DNA from 4 places in the Nocardioides sp. Soil_C_8 genome. Region 4 is predicted to be linked to each of the others. Evidence: predicted binding sites of a transcription regulator. Region 4 holds the regulator's gene; each other region holds the start of a gene.

What was found. Region 4 encodes LexA, which represses DNA repair genes until DNA is damaged. Its sites were predicted from a motif close to TCGAACANNTGTTCGA; they were not measured.
Region 1: a site for LexA is predicted at 1,728-1,743, ahead of recA (recombinase RecA). Genes of this name have one in related genera too.
Region 2: a site for LexA is predicted at 1,438-1,453, ahead of AC3A3L_RS04115 (alpha-ketoglutarate-dependent dioxygenase AlkB). Genes of this name have one in related genera too.
Region 3: a site for LexA is predicted at 1,120-1,135, ahead of AC3A3L_RS18440 (DUF6504 family protein). Genes of this name have one in related genera too.

The regions. Positions count from the first base shown of each region.
Region 1 is NZ_JBDGKQ010000003.1:313,627-316,878, reverse strand. Features, by position in the region: gene AC3A3L_RS15090 (regulatory protein RecX) at 1-548, opposite strand, end outside; gene recA (recombinase RecA) at 538-1,590, opposite strand; gene AC3A3L_RS15080 (MFS transporter) at 1,799-3,055, opposite strand; gene AC3A3L_RS15075 (DUF3046 domain-containing protein) at 3,052-3,246, opposite strand; gene AC3A3L_RS15070 (class I SAM-dependent methyltransferase) at 3,243-3,252, opposite strand, start outside.
Region 2 is NZ_JBDGKQ010000001.1:835,279-838,530, forward strand. Features, by position in the region: gene AC3A3L_RS04100 (oxygenase MpaB family protein) at 1-56, shown strand, start outside; gene AC3A3L_RS04105 (HD domain-containing protein) at 53-646, shown strand; gene AC3A3L_RS04110 (GntR family transcriptional regulator) at 633-1,355, opposite strand; gene AC3A3L_RS04115 (alpha-ketoglutarate-dependent dioxygenase AlkB) at 1,467-2,087, shown strand; gene AC3A3L_RS04120 (SRPBCC family protein) at 2,088-2,801, opposite strand; gene AC3A3L_RS04125 (FAD binding domain-containing protein) at 2,804-3,252, opposite strand, start outside.
Region 3 is NZ_JBDGKQ010000004.1:298,573-301,824, reverse strand. Features, by position in the region: gene AC3A3L_RS18455 (DUF4126 domain-containing protein) at 1-29, opposite strand, end outside; gene AC3A3L_RS18450 (YbaK/EbsC family protein) at 43-516, opposite strand; gene AC3A3L_RS18445 (hypothetical protein) at 563-1,030, shown strand; gene AC3A3L_RS18440 (DUF6504 family protein) at 1,214-1,537, shown strand; gene AC3A3L_RS18435 (SAV_6107 family HEPN domain-containing protein) at 1,549-1,992, shown strand; gene AC3A3L_RS18430 (DNA polymerase III subunit alpha) at 2,005-3,252, shown strand, end outside.
Region 4 is NZ_JBDGKQ010000002.1:734,124-737,375, forward strand. Features, by position in the region: gene AC3A3L_RS13310 (SDR family NAD(P)-dependent oxidoreductase) at 181-975, opposite strand; gene lexA (transcriptional repressor LexA) at 1,104-1,826, shown strand; gene AC3A3L_RS13320 (NAD(P)/FAD-dependent oxidoreductase) at 1,915-3,132, shown strand; gene AC3A3L_RS13325 (sulfotransferase family 2 domain-containing protein) at 3,171-3,252, shown strand, end outside.

The sequences.
Region 1 (3,252 bases), on a different contig from region 4:
AGCTCCTGGGCGAGCGCGCGGGGAGCCAGCCCACGGCTGCGGTGCCGGCTCTCCACCCACTGCCGGGCGTAGGCTGCGTCGTCGATCAGGCCGACCTCGGTGAAGCGGTCGAGCAGCTGGGTTGCCAGCTCGTCGGGCACGCCGCGCTTGGCCAGCTTGTCGGCCAGCTCCTTGCGGGAGCGGGCCTGCCCGGTCAGCGTGTCCAACAGGATCTTGCGGGCGACGGCCTCGGGATCGGCCTCGAGCTCGGCGGCCGCGGCCTCCTCGCGGGCGAGCCTGGCTGCCTCGCGCTCCTCCCAGGTGCGGGTGCGGCGGCCGCCCTTGCCGCCCTTGCCGCCCTTGCCGCCCTTGCCGCCCTTGCCGGCCTTGCCGGCCTGGCGCTTCCTGCCGCCCCCGCTGTCGCCGCCGCCGCTGTCGCCGCCACCGCCTGGGCGGGACGGACGCCGCTCGGCGGGCGTGGGTGGGGTCTCCCCCACCCACGCCTCGACTCCGAGCGCGACGTCGCCGACCCAGTCGGGTGCGGGACGGGTCTCACCCTCAGAAGTCATTGACCCCGATGGGCTCGTCGCTCAGGTCGTCGCCGGGCTTGTCGACGGCAGGGGTGACACCGAGCTTCTCGAGGATGAGCTTCTCGATCTCGTTGGCGAGGTCGGGGTTGTCGCGCAGGAAGTTGCGCGAGTTCTCCTTGCCCTGGCCGAGCTGGTCGCCCTCGTAGGTGTACCAGGCGCCGGCCTTGCGGATCAGGCCCGCCTCGACGCCGACGTCGATGAGGCCGCCCTCGCGGCTGATGCCCTTGCCGTACATGATGTCGAACTCGGCCTGCTTGAACGGCGGGGCCACCTTGTTCTTCACGACCTTGACGCGGGTGCGGTTGCCGACCATGTCGGTGCCGTCCTTGAGCGTCTCGATGCGGCGCACGTCGAGGCGCACCGAGGAGTAGAACTTCAGGGCGCGACCACCGGTCGTGGTCTCCGGCGAGCCGAACATCACGCCGATCTTCTCGCGCAGCTGGTTGATGAAGATCGCGGTGGTGCCGGAGTTGTTGAGGGCACCGGTCATCTTGCGCAGCGCCTGGCTCATCAGGCGGGCCTGGAGGCCGACGTGGCTGTCGCCCATCTCGCCCTCGATCTCGGCGCGGGGCACGAGCGCGGCCACCGAGTCGATGACGATCAGCGACAGCGCGCCGGAGCGGATCAGCATGTCGGCGATCTCGAGCGCCTGCTCACCCGAGTCGGGCTGGGAGACCAGCAGCGCGTCGGTGTCGACGCCGAGGGCCTTGGCGTAGTCGGGGTCGAGCGCGTGCTCGGCGTCGATGAAGGCGACGATGCCGCCGGCCGCCTGGGCGTTGGCCACCGCGTGGAGGGCGACCGTCGTCTTGCCGGAGGACTCCGGACCGTAGATCTCCACCACACGACCACGCGGCAGGCCGCCCAGGCCGAGGGCCACGTCGAGGGCGATCGACCCCGTCGGGATCACCTCGAGCGGCGCACGCGTCTCGTCGCCCAGTCGCATGACCGAGCCCTTGCCGAACTGCTTCTCCACCTGTGCGAGCGCGGCGTCGAGGGCCTTCTCGCGGTCTGCACCAGCCATTGCTGTGTCCCGTCTTGTCGTCGTGTCGTGTGAGGTACGTCTGCGACGCTAGGGCGAGCCACCGACAGTCCCTGATCAGGACGGTCGAACGCTGTGGACAACCTCGCCCCTCGTCGTACCTGTGGATGAACAGTAGCCCGAACAGGTGTTCGACGCGCGCTCCGGTCCCGGCGTGTCGCCGCCGAGACCTGGCGGGGCGAGGTGCGGCTCAGGAGTGCCGGCGGGTGACGGTGCCGGCGACCACGACCGCGACCGCCAGCAGCGCTGCGAACGTCGCCAGGGCGGCGTATCCCAGCGCGCCCACGATGACCCCGGCGAGGGCTCCACCCCCGGCGGCGGTGAGCGACATGGCCATGTCGGAGGTGCCCTGGACGTCGGTGCGGGACTCGATGGGCGTGCGGTCGGCGATCACGGTGGACGCGGCCACAGTGGCGCACGACCAGCCCAGGCCGAGGAGGAACAGCCCCGCGAAGATCTGCCACGAGGTGCCCTGCGGCGAGAGCCCGCACAGCGCCAGGGACACCAGCAGCACCACTCCCCCGGTGACCAGGACGACCGACCGGCCGAAGCGGTCGGCGGCCCACCCGACGAGCGGGGAGAAGGCGAACATGCCCAGCACGTGGATCGAGATGACGAACCCGATGACCTCGAGGTGAGCACCGCCGTGCTCCATGTGGAGCGGGGTCATGATCATCACGGTGACCATCGCGGCGTGGGCGCAGGCCATCGCCACCACCGCGGCCCCGACCGCCGGCACGTCGCGCACCACCGCGACGAAGCGGGCCCACGACCGGCCACGGGGCTCGGGGCCCGCACTCGGCACGACGCCGGCCGTCTCCTGCGCGAGCAGCAGCGGGTCCGGGCGGAGCCGCCACCAGACCCACCCGGCGGCGAGGACCAGGACGACCGAGCCGATGGCGAAGCCCCCGGTCAGCTCGGGCACGCCCATGGCACGGGCGACGGCCGCCCCCGCACCGAGGAGGTTCGGACCGGCGACGGCGCCGATCGTGGTCGCCCACACGACGAGCGACAGGGCACGGGCACGGTGCTCCTGGGTCGCCAGGTCGGTGGCGGCGTAGCGCGACCCGTTGTTGACCGCCGTCGTGGCACCCAGCATGAGGGCGCCGAGCAGCAGCACCGCCATCGAGTCGACGACGCCGGACACGACGGCCAGGACCGCGCCGGTCGCCCCGATCAGGTAACCCGCGACCAGCCCGACCCGTCGCCCGCGGCGGCGCATGACGCGCGCGAGGCCGTAGGCGGCGGCTGCCGTGCCGAGCACCTGGAACGTCTGGGCGAGGCCGGCCATCGTCTCGCTGCCGGAGATGTCGCGGGCGAGCAGGGAGGCCGTCGCGACGCCGATGGTCACCCCGACGGCGCCCACCGCCTGGGACACCACGAGGGTGCGGACCGTGCGCCGCTGGACGTCCGCGACTGTCTGGCCCGCGGCGAGCCGGGTGGTCACCGCTCGCTGTCCGGCAGCTCGAGCTGTCGGCGCACGGCGGCCCAGACCTGCTTGGGCGGCACCCCGGCGTCCAGTGCCTCCTGCGTCGTGCGACCGTCGAGGTCGCGCACGACGGTGAGCTCGGCCCACGTGCGGGAGTAGGCCCGCCCGAGGGTCTCGTCGAGCCGCGCCCAGAACTCCGTGTGCCTCATGACGAC
Region 2 (3,252 bases), on a different contig from region 4:
CGATGGCCTCCGGTCACGCCGAGGCCCGTGAGCTGCAGCAGGCGACCCAGCAGTGAGCCTTGCCGACCGCTGGCCGCTCGCCGACCACCACGACCTCCGCGACGACCTGCTCGCGGCCTGGGACCGGCCCGGCTACCACGACCTCCGCCACCTCGAGGAGGTCCTGGACCGGCTCGACCTGCTGGCCGCGGCGGGGTGCCGGTTCGACGCCATGTCGGTGCGCCTCGCCGCGTGGTTCCACGACGCCGTCTACGACGGCGCCCAGGAGGACGAGGAACGCTCCGCGCTGTGGGCCGAGCGCGCGCTTGCTCCGGGACGCCGCGACGAGGTCGCGCGGCTCGTGCGGATGACCGCCGAGCACCGCCCCAGCGCGGACGACCCCGCGGGGGCCGCGCTCAGCGATGCCGACCTCGGCATCCTGGCCGCGCCGCGTGAGCGGTACGACGCCTACGTCGCCGGGGTGCGCGCGGACTTCGCCCACGTCGGCGACGACGACTTCCGGGCCGGCCGGGCAGCAGTGCTGCGCGACCTGGTCAACCGGGAGCAGGTGTTCAGCACCCCGCAGGCGCGCGAGCTGTGGGAGGACGCCGCGCGGGCGAACCTCGAGCGCGAGCTCGCGGAGCTCGAGGACCTCAGCGGTCGTTGAGCTGGAGGTAGACCGTGAAGCGGTCGTGCCGGTAGCAGGTGCGGGAGACCTCGACGATGCGACCGTCGGACACGGCGCGCCGCGCGTGGCGCAGCACCGGGTCGCCCTCGTCCACCTCGAGGACCGCCGCCTCGTCGGCGCTCGCCCGGTCGGCGCTGATGGAGTCCTCCACCTCGGTCGGGCGCAGGCCGCGGGCGGCGAGCGCCTCGTAGAGGCTGGTGGGGGTGCCGTGCTGGAGGAACCCCGGCAGCAGCACCTCGTTGAGGTAGGCGTCCTCGACGCAGACGATGGCCTGGTCGGCGCGGCGCAGCCGGCGCCAGTGGAGCACCGGGTCACCGGGCGAGATGTCGAGCGCGCGGGCGACGCCGGGGCCGGCCTGCTCGACGCGGGCGAGGAGGGTCTGCGACTCCGGCAGCATCCCGCGGCGGCGGATCTCCTCGGTGAACGACGTGAGCCGGCCGGCTGTGCGGGGAGGCTGGGCGACGAAGGTGCCGCGACCCGGGATCCGCTCGAGCAGGCCCTCGGCGACGAGGGCGTCGAGCGCCTGTCGTACGGTCATCCGCGCGACGCCGAACCGGGCGACGAGCTCGCGCTCGGACGGGGCCGCGGAGCCGGGCGGCTGGGCCTCGATGAGGCCCCTCACGTGCTCGCGGACCTGGACGTGCTTCAGCGCCCGCTGGCGCGGGACGACGAGGTCCACGGGTTCCATGGCACTCAGGCTAGGACTGGGCTGGACCGGCGGTCCGCAAATTGACCAAGCCTGTGGTAAACCCTTGAGGATTTCTTGAGTTTCGAACGGATGTTCGATTCATCGCGTACCATGGGTCCCGTGGACTTCCAGACGTCCCTCTTCGCCGACGACACCGCGGATTCCGTGGTGCTGGCTCCTGAGCGTCGCCAGCTGTCCCACGGAGCGTGGGTGGACGTGCAACGCAACTGGCTACGCGACCCCGACACCGTGTTTTCCGCACTCGTCGAACGGGTGCCCTGGCGGGCCGAGCGCCGCGAGATGTACGACGCCGTGGTCGACGTGCCCCGGCTGGTGCACACCTACCTCGCCGCCGACCCGCTCCCCCACCCCGCGCTGACGCAGGCGCGCACCGCGCTGAGCGAGCACTACCTCCCCGAGCTGGGCGAGCCCTTCGTGACGGCCGGCTGCTGCTACTACCGCGACGGGCGCGACTCGGTGGCGTGGCACGGCGACACGATCGGACGCGGTCGCACCAGCGACACCATGGTGGCCATCGTCAGCGTCGGCGACCCCCGCCGGCTGCTGCTGCGCCCGCGCGGCGGGGGTGCGTCGATCGCGCTGACCATGGGCCACGGCGACCTGGTCGTGATGGGCGGCTCGTGCCAGCGCACCTGGGAGCACTCCGTGCCCAAGGTCGCCCACTCCGGACCGCGGCTGTCGGTCCAGTTCCGCCCGCTCAACGTCTTCTGATCACGACCTCCGCAGCAGCCGTCGCAGCACCACGAGGACGACCAGCGCGGCGAGCGCCTGCCTCCAGTACGACCTCGCGAGCACCGGGAGCACGGCGCTGCCGAGGTCGAGCGCCTCGGGCTCCCGCGGCGGCGGCCTCGGTGGTGCGGGTGGGGGCAGCGGGGCGGCCGCGGCGGGCGGCGAGGACGGCGGTGGGGGCTGCACGGACGTCGCGGCCACCTCCTGGGGCGTCTCGTCCGATGACGCGTCCGGCGCGTCGGAGGACTCCGCGGGCGCCGCCAGCCGCTGCTCGAGGCAGGCGACGAACTGCCCGAGCAGCTTGTCGGAGACGTCCTGCATCACCCCGCGCCCGAACTGGGCCGGCTTCCCGGTGATGGCGAGGTCGGTCTCCACCGACACGTCGGTCGAGCTGCCGGCGTCGACCATCGAGACCGTGACCTTCGCCCCCGCGGTGCCGTTGCCGCGCTTGTCCTTGCCCTTGGCGTCGACGACGAAGCGGTGCGCCTCGGCGTCCTTCTCCACGAACGTCCCGCTGCCGTTGTACTGCAGGGCGATCGGCCCGAGCTTGACCTTCACCGACCCGGAGAACGAGTCCTCGTCGGCCTCGGTCACCTGCGCGCCCGGGAAGCACTCGGCGACCGAGGCGATGTCGTTGAAGTGCGCCCAGGTCTCCTCGACGCCGATCGGGACGGTGAAGCGGTGGCTCAGCTCCATGCCTAGGCACCCGCCGCCTTCAGCACGGCCCGGCCGGTGAGCACGCGTGCGAGGTGCTGGCGGTAGTCCGCGGCGCCGTTGAGGTCCGAGGGCGGGTTGGTGCCCTCCGCGGCGAGCTGTGCCGCGTCGCGTACGCCGTCCTCCGTCGCGCTGGTACCGGCGAGCGCCTGCTCGGTGGCGGTCGCCCGCAGCGGCGTCGACCCCATGTTGGTCAGCCCCACGCGTGCCTCGTCGATCGAGCCCCGCACCGTCGCGGCGACCGCGACGATGGGCCACTGATGGGCCACGCGCACGAACTTCTCGTAGTGCGCACCCCAGCCGGTGTGCTTGGGGACCCGGACCTCGGTGAGGATCTCGTCGTCGCCGATGGCCGTCTCGAAGAGGTCGACGAAGAAGTCCGACGCCTCGACCGTGCGGGTGCCGCCGGGCCCGGCGATGACGAACTGCGCAC
Region 3 (3,252 bases), on a different contig from region 4:
CTCGAGAAGGCCAGCGCGAGGCTGTCCATCAGCGCGCCCCCATCAGTCCACCTCGACCTCGACGGCGCCGGTCATCCTCACGAGCTCGTCGTAGGACGTCGAGAACACCGCGGCCGGGTGGCCGGCCGCCGCCCACACGACCTCGTGGCGACGCAGCCACGGGTCGATCCAGGTGCGGATCGGCGCCGGGTGGTCGATGGGGGAGACGCCACCGATGACCTGGCCCGTGTGGCGGCGCACGAAGTCGGGGTCGGCGCGCTCGAGGCGCGTGACGCCGATGCGGTCGGCGACCGCCGCGGTGTCGACGCGGTGGGCACCGGAGGTCAGGACCAGGACGGGCTCGCCGTCAGCATCGAAGAGAAGGCTGTTGGCGATGGCGCCGACCTCGCACCCGAGTGCCGCCGCGGCGAGTGCCGCAGTGTGGGCGCTGTCGGGCAGGATGACCACGTCACCGGCGCCACCGCGCCGGGCGAGGTCGCCTCGAAATGAGGTGATCGATGCGTGCTCGGTCGACATGATGCGAGCCTAGCCACGAACGACGACAGCTGAGGGGTACTCCACGATGGCGCGCGACCTGCCCGGATCCGTGGTCAACAGCATGCGAGTGCTCGGGCTGATCGTGGCCACGGCCGGCGTGATCACGCTGCTGATCTGGCTGATGCGCGACGACGTCATCCTCGGGTGGGCCGAGGGCAACCCGTCGGCGCAGGAGCTCCTCGCCCAGGGCGGCATCGAGCTGCTGCGGGAGAGCCCGATCGTGCCCGGCTTCGTGGCCCTGTCGATCGTCGCCTTCGTCGGCTTCGCGGCGCTGGTGCTCGTGCTCGGCTGGTTCTTCGTCGGCGGCTACGGCTGGACGCGTCCCGTGCTCACCGCCACCGCCGGTGTCGGCGTCCTGGTCGGCATCGTCTGCCTCGACAGCCACCTGCCGATCATCTTCGTGGTGCTGTCGGCCCTCGTGATCGCCGAGGGCCTGGTGCTCTCGTTCTTCCTGTGGCAGCGCGAGACGACCGACTACCTGCGCAGGGTCTGACGCCTCCTCCCGCCGGACGCGTCCTTCGTCCCGAGCTCGGGCGCGGGCCTTGACGGGCTGTCGGTGGGAGGGAGTACCGTTCTGGGTGTTCGAACAGATGTTCGATGCGACCCGGTGGCGGTGACCTCGACCCCCACCGTTCCCGGGTCGGCCCCGGGGTCGACGGATGTGCGAGGAGGCGCGATGAGGCAGTACGACGACCCCGTCGAGGTGCGACGGGGCGAGGCGGAGGACCCTGACCAGTTCCTGTGGCGGGGCAGGTTGTGGAAGGTGCGCGCGGTGGTCGCGCACTGGGTGGAGACCGGTGCCTGGTGGCAGGGCGGGGCCGAGGGCGCGCAGCGGGGCGCGGCCGACCTCGTCGCCGAGCGCGAGCTGTGGCGGGTGGAGGCCGGCCGCGGCATGCCGGGCGGACGACAGCAGTCCGGCGACCAGCAGTCCTACGGCGTGTTCGACCTCTCCTTCGACTGGACCGACGGGCGCTGGCAGCTCGTCGGGTGCCTGGACTGAGGGGGCCGACGATGACCACGACGACCAGTCGCCGATCGGTGAGCGGGCCCGGTGCCGGGCCCCACCTGCTCCCTGCCACCGCCCACTCCTACCTCGAGCGTTCCGCCACGTCCCTGCGGGACGCGATCACCGCGCGCGACGTGCCGACCCGATACGCCTGCGCCCACGTCGCAGCGCTCTGTGCGGCGGCCGCCCTGCTCGCGGCCAAGGCCCGCCCGGCTCCGCGTGGCCGGAGGCAGAAGAACGCCTGGGTCCTGCTCGCCGAGGTGGCTCCCGAGCTGTCCGAGTGGGCGAGCTTCTTCGCCGCCGGAGCCGGCAAGCGCGCCGCTGCCGAGGCCGGGTCGACCCGGGCCGTCACCGAGCGGGAGGCCGACGACCTGGTGCGTGACGCCGACCGGTTCCTGGCCGTGGTCGAGCAGGCGCTCGGCCTGGTCCCGCATGCCAGCGTCGCCTGAGGGCGGGGCGAGGTGTCGCCTGACCCGTTCGTCCACCTCCACGTCGCCTCCGGGTTCTCGCTGCTCCACGGCGCGTCCCACCCCCACGTGCTCGTCGAGCGCGCGGCCGAGCACGGCATGGACACCCTCGCGCTCACCGACCGGGACGGCACCTACGGCGCGGTGAAGTTCGTGGGCGCCGCCGGCCGGGCCGGCATCCGGCCGGTGCTCGGGGTCGACCTCGCCGTCGCCCCGACCACCGGTGCGGCGCTCGGGGACCGACCCGTCCGCGGCGCACGCCCGGCCCCCCGTCGTACCCCCGTCCGCGGTGGCGTGGCGCGCGACCCGTCCCTGCAGCAGGGCGGCAGCGCGCGCGTCACGTTCCTGGCGATGGGCCGGGCCGGGTGGGCGGCGATGTGCCGGATGGTGTCCTCGGTCCACCTGTCGGGAGAACGCGGCAGGCCCGTCGCGACGCTCGACCTGCTCGCGCCCCACCTCGCGGGAGGCGACGTGCTCGTGCTCCTCGGTCCGTCCTCGGAGCTGGGCGCGGTCGCCACCCGGCGACGGGACGACCTCGGCCCGGCAGCGCTCGCGCCGTGGCTCGAGGTCGTCCCGCGACCCAACCTGGTCGTCGAGCTGGTGTCCCACCGGCTCGGTGGGCGCGGCGGTGCCTGGGGTCCGGGCACGTCCGCCCACGCCGCCCGGATGGCGGGCCTCGCACGCCGCGCCGGGCTCGCCACGGTGCTCACCAACGCGGTGCGCTACACCGACCGGCTCGACGCGCCGACCGTCGACGTCCTCGACGCAGCCCGGCGACTGGTGCCGCTGGGCTCGCCCGGGCTCCGCGACGTCGGCCCCCACGGCAGCCGCGGCAACGCCGAGGGGTTCCTCAAGTCCGGCAAGCAGATGCACGAGGTGGCCGAGGAGATCTGCCGCCTGGCCGGGCTGGGCGACGCCGAGCTGGAGGCGCGGCGGCTGCTCGCCCGCACGAGGGCGTTGGCCGACCGGTGCGCGCTCGACCCGCGCACCGACCTGGGCATCGGCGAGGTGCACTTCCCCGAGCTCGACCTCCGCGGTGCGGGGTCGGACCGCACGGCCGACCACCTGCTGCGGGCGCGGTGCGAGGCGGCGATCGGCCGGCGCTACGGCACGGGTCCGAGGATACGGGTCTGGAAGCGGCTCGACGACGAGCTCGAGACGATCCGGTCGCTGGGCTACGCGTCCTACTTCCTGACCGTCGCCGACGTCACCGACCTGATCGGCGCGATGGGCGTACGTCGC
Region 4 (3,252 bases):
CCTGGGGAAGATCAGCCGGTCGTGTTCTGTCGAGCGAATGTCTAGTCGGACCCACCGACAGTGGCCTCGGCCACCGGGTGTCGATCAGACATTCGATCGAACATGTGTACGACGTTAGAGCACGTGTTCGAACAGTTCAAGCACCTCGTCGAACAAATGTTCGGCGTGTTCGAACAGCCGTCAGCGGCGTCGCATCGCCCGGCGACCCTGGGCAGCGAACAGCCGCGCGGCGTACTCGAGCGAGCCCGGTGAGAGGGCCGCTCCCCGCACGACCCCTCCCCTCCAGCCAGGCATCGTCCGCACCACGCGACGCGAGCCGACGAGGGCCACCGCGGCTTCCGCGACCTCGGAGACAGTAAGGATCCGGCCGCCGGACCAGGTCAGCTGCGACCCCAGCCCGTCGGGGTCCTGCGCGGCGAGCATCGCGGTGTCGACGCCGTCCGGGCACAGCGCGTGCACCCGCACCCCGCGGGGCGCCTCGGCGTTGACCGACGCCGACAGGGAGACGACAGCGGCCTTCGTCGCGGCGTACGTGCTGTAGCCCGGCACCGGGCCGAGCCCGGAGAGCGACGCGACGTTGACGACGTCGCCGCCCGCGGGTCCGAAGGCAGCGAGCGCCGCGCGCATGCCCCACGTCGTACCGAGCAGGTTGACCTCCACCAACCGGCGCACCTGCTCCTCCGACAGGTCGGCGAGCGCGCCGTCGTCACCGACGCCGGCGTTGTTGAACCACGCCGTGAGCTGCCCGTGCCTCGCTGCCTCCTCGGCAACCAGACGGTGCGACGAAGGATCGCGTACGTCCTGGGCGAGGCCGGCGACCGCGCCGATCTCCGCGGCCGTCGCGGCGGCCGCCCATCCGTCGACGTCGCCGATGACGACGTGGTGGCCGCGCGCGACCATCAGCTCGGCGACCCCGCGCCCGATCCCGCGGGCACCACCGGTCACGACGCACGAGGTCTGGAGCGCAGTCGACATGCCCGGACAGTAGCGACACGCGGCTTCGAACAGGTGTTTGATCCTGCGGTGCCGGGAGGTCTACGGTGGGCGCACCAGATCCTCCCTGTCCAGCCGCGGACGGAGGGGTCGACGTCACTGGAGGACGCATGGCCAAGCAGGACGACAAGAACGTCATCGAGATGCCCGACGGTCCCCCGGACGCCACCGGCCTGACCCCGCGCCAGCAGCGGGTGCTCGCCACGATCAAGGACTCCATCGAGACCAAGGGCTACCCGCCCTCGATGCGCGAGATCGGCCAGGCCGTCGGCCTCACGTCGTCGTCCAGCGTCGCCCACCAGCTGCGCGTGCTCGAGGGCAAGGGCTTCCTCAAGCGTGACCCCAACCGGCCCCGTGCCCTCGAGGTGTTCCTGCCCGAGGTGATGGCCGCGCGGCGCAGCATGTCGAGCGCCGACGAGAGCACCTTCGACGAGACCGGCATCGGCGACGCGAACCCCGTCGCGACCAACGTCCCGGTCGTCGGCCGGATCGCCGCCGGTGGCCCGATCCTCGCCGAGGAGCAGGTCACCGACGTCTTCCCGCTGCCCAAGCAGCTCGTCGGCGACGGCACGCTCTTCCTCCTCGAGGTCTCCGGTGACTCGATGGTCGACGCGGCGATCTGCAACGGCGACTACGTCGTCATCCGCCAGGAGCAGACCGCCACCAACGGCCAGATCGTCGCGGCGATGATCGAGGGCGAGGCGACCGTCAAGACGTTCCAGCGCAAGGACGGCCACGTGTGGCTGCTCCCCCACAACGACGCCTACGACCCGATCCCCGGCGACAACGCCACGATCCTCGGCGTCGTGACGGCGGTGCTGCGCAGCCTCTGACCCGGTCTCGTGACGCGACTCCGTCGCTCCTCGACCAGCGGGACGAAGGGGTGTTGAAAGGGCACCGACCTCAGGCCACGATGGCCGCATGAGCAACGTCGAGCAGTCCTATGACTACGTCATCGTCGGTGCGGGGGTCGCCGCGGCGAGCGCCGTGAAGGGCATCCGGTCTCAGGACGCGAGCGGCCGCATCGCCGTCCTCGGCTCCGAGCCCGACAAGCCGGTCTACCGACCCGTCCTCACCAAGGACCTCTGGCTCAAGGACGACGAGACCCTCGAGGGGTCCTCGCTCGCCGGCGACCTCGACGCGGACGACGCCGTCGACCTGGTCACCGACACGACCGTGACCGAGATCGACCCCGGCGCACATGTCGTACGCCTCGCCGACGGCAGCACCGTCGGCTACGGCAAGCTGTTGCTCGCCACCGGCGCCGAGCCGCGCGTGCTGGGGGTCGACCCCGGTCCGCGGGTCATCTACTACCGCACCGCCGCCGACTACCAGCGGCTGCGTGCCGTCGCGACCGAGGGCAGCCACGTCGCCGTCATCGGCGGCGGCTACATCGGCTCGGAGATCACCTCGTCCCTCGTGCAGAACGGCGTGCAGGTCACGCTCGTGCTCGACCTCGAGGACGTCCAGGAGCTGATGTTCCCCCGCGCCCTCGCCGCCACCCTCACCAAGGCCTTCGCCGATCGCGGGGTCACCGTCGTGCACGGCTCGGTCGAGGGTGGTCAGGAGGACGACGGCGGCGTACGCATCCGCCTCGGCGACGGCACGTCCATCACCGCCGACGCAGCCGTCATAGGAGTCGGCGTCCTCCCGCGCACCGGCCTCGCCGAGGCGGCCGGCCTCGAGGTCGACAACGGCGTCGTGGTGGACGAGCACCTGCGCACCAGCGACGCGGACGTGTACGCCGCGGGCGACGTGGCGTCGTACCCCGACGCGCTCCTCGGGCGCCGCCGCGTCGAGCACGTCGACCACGCCGAGAAGTCCGGCGAGCACGCCGGCAAGGTGATGGCGGGTGCCGAGGACGCGTACGACTACACGCCGTTCTTCTGGTCCGACATCCTCGACTACGGCTACGAGGCCGTCGGCGAGACCAGCAGCCGCCTCGACATGGTCGAGGACTGGAAGGACGGCGAGGTCGGCACCGGCGTCGTCTACTACCTGAAGTCGGGCCAGGTCCGCGGCGTGCTGCTGTGGAACGTCTGGGACAGCGTCGACAAGGCCCGCGAGCTGATCAAGGAGACGTCCGAGTCTCCCGTGTCCGACCCGGAGTCGCTGCGGGGGCGCATCCCGCTCGGCTGAGCCGACCGCCGCTGGTGGGTCCGTGTAGCCTCGCGGCGATGTCTGCCGCCGGCCCCGACGCTCCGCCTCCGGAGCTCTTCCGCACCCGTCCGGGCAACCGGCGCCGGCTCACGCCCGACG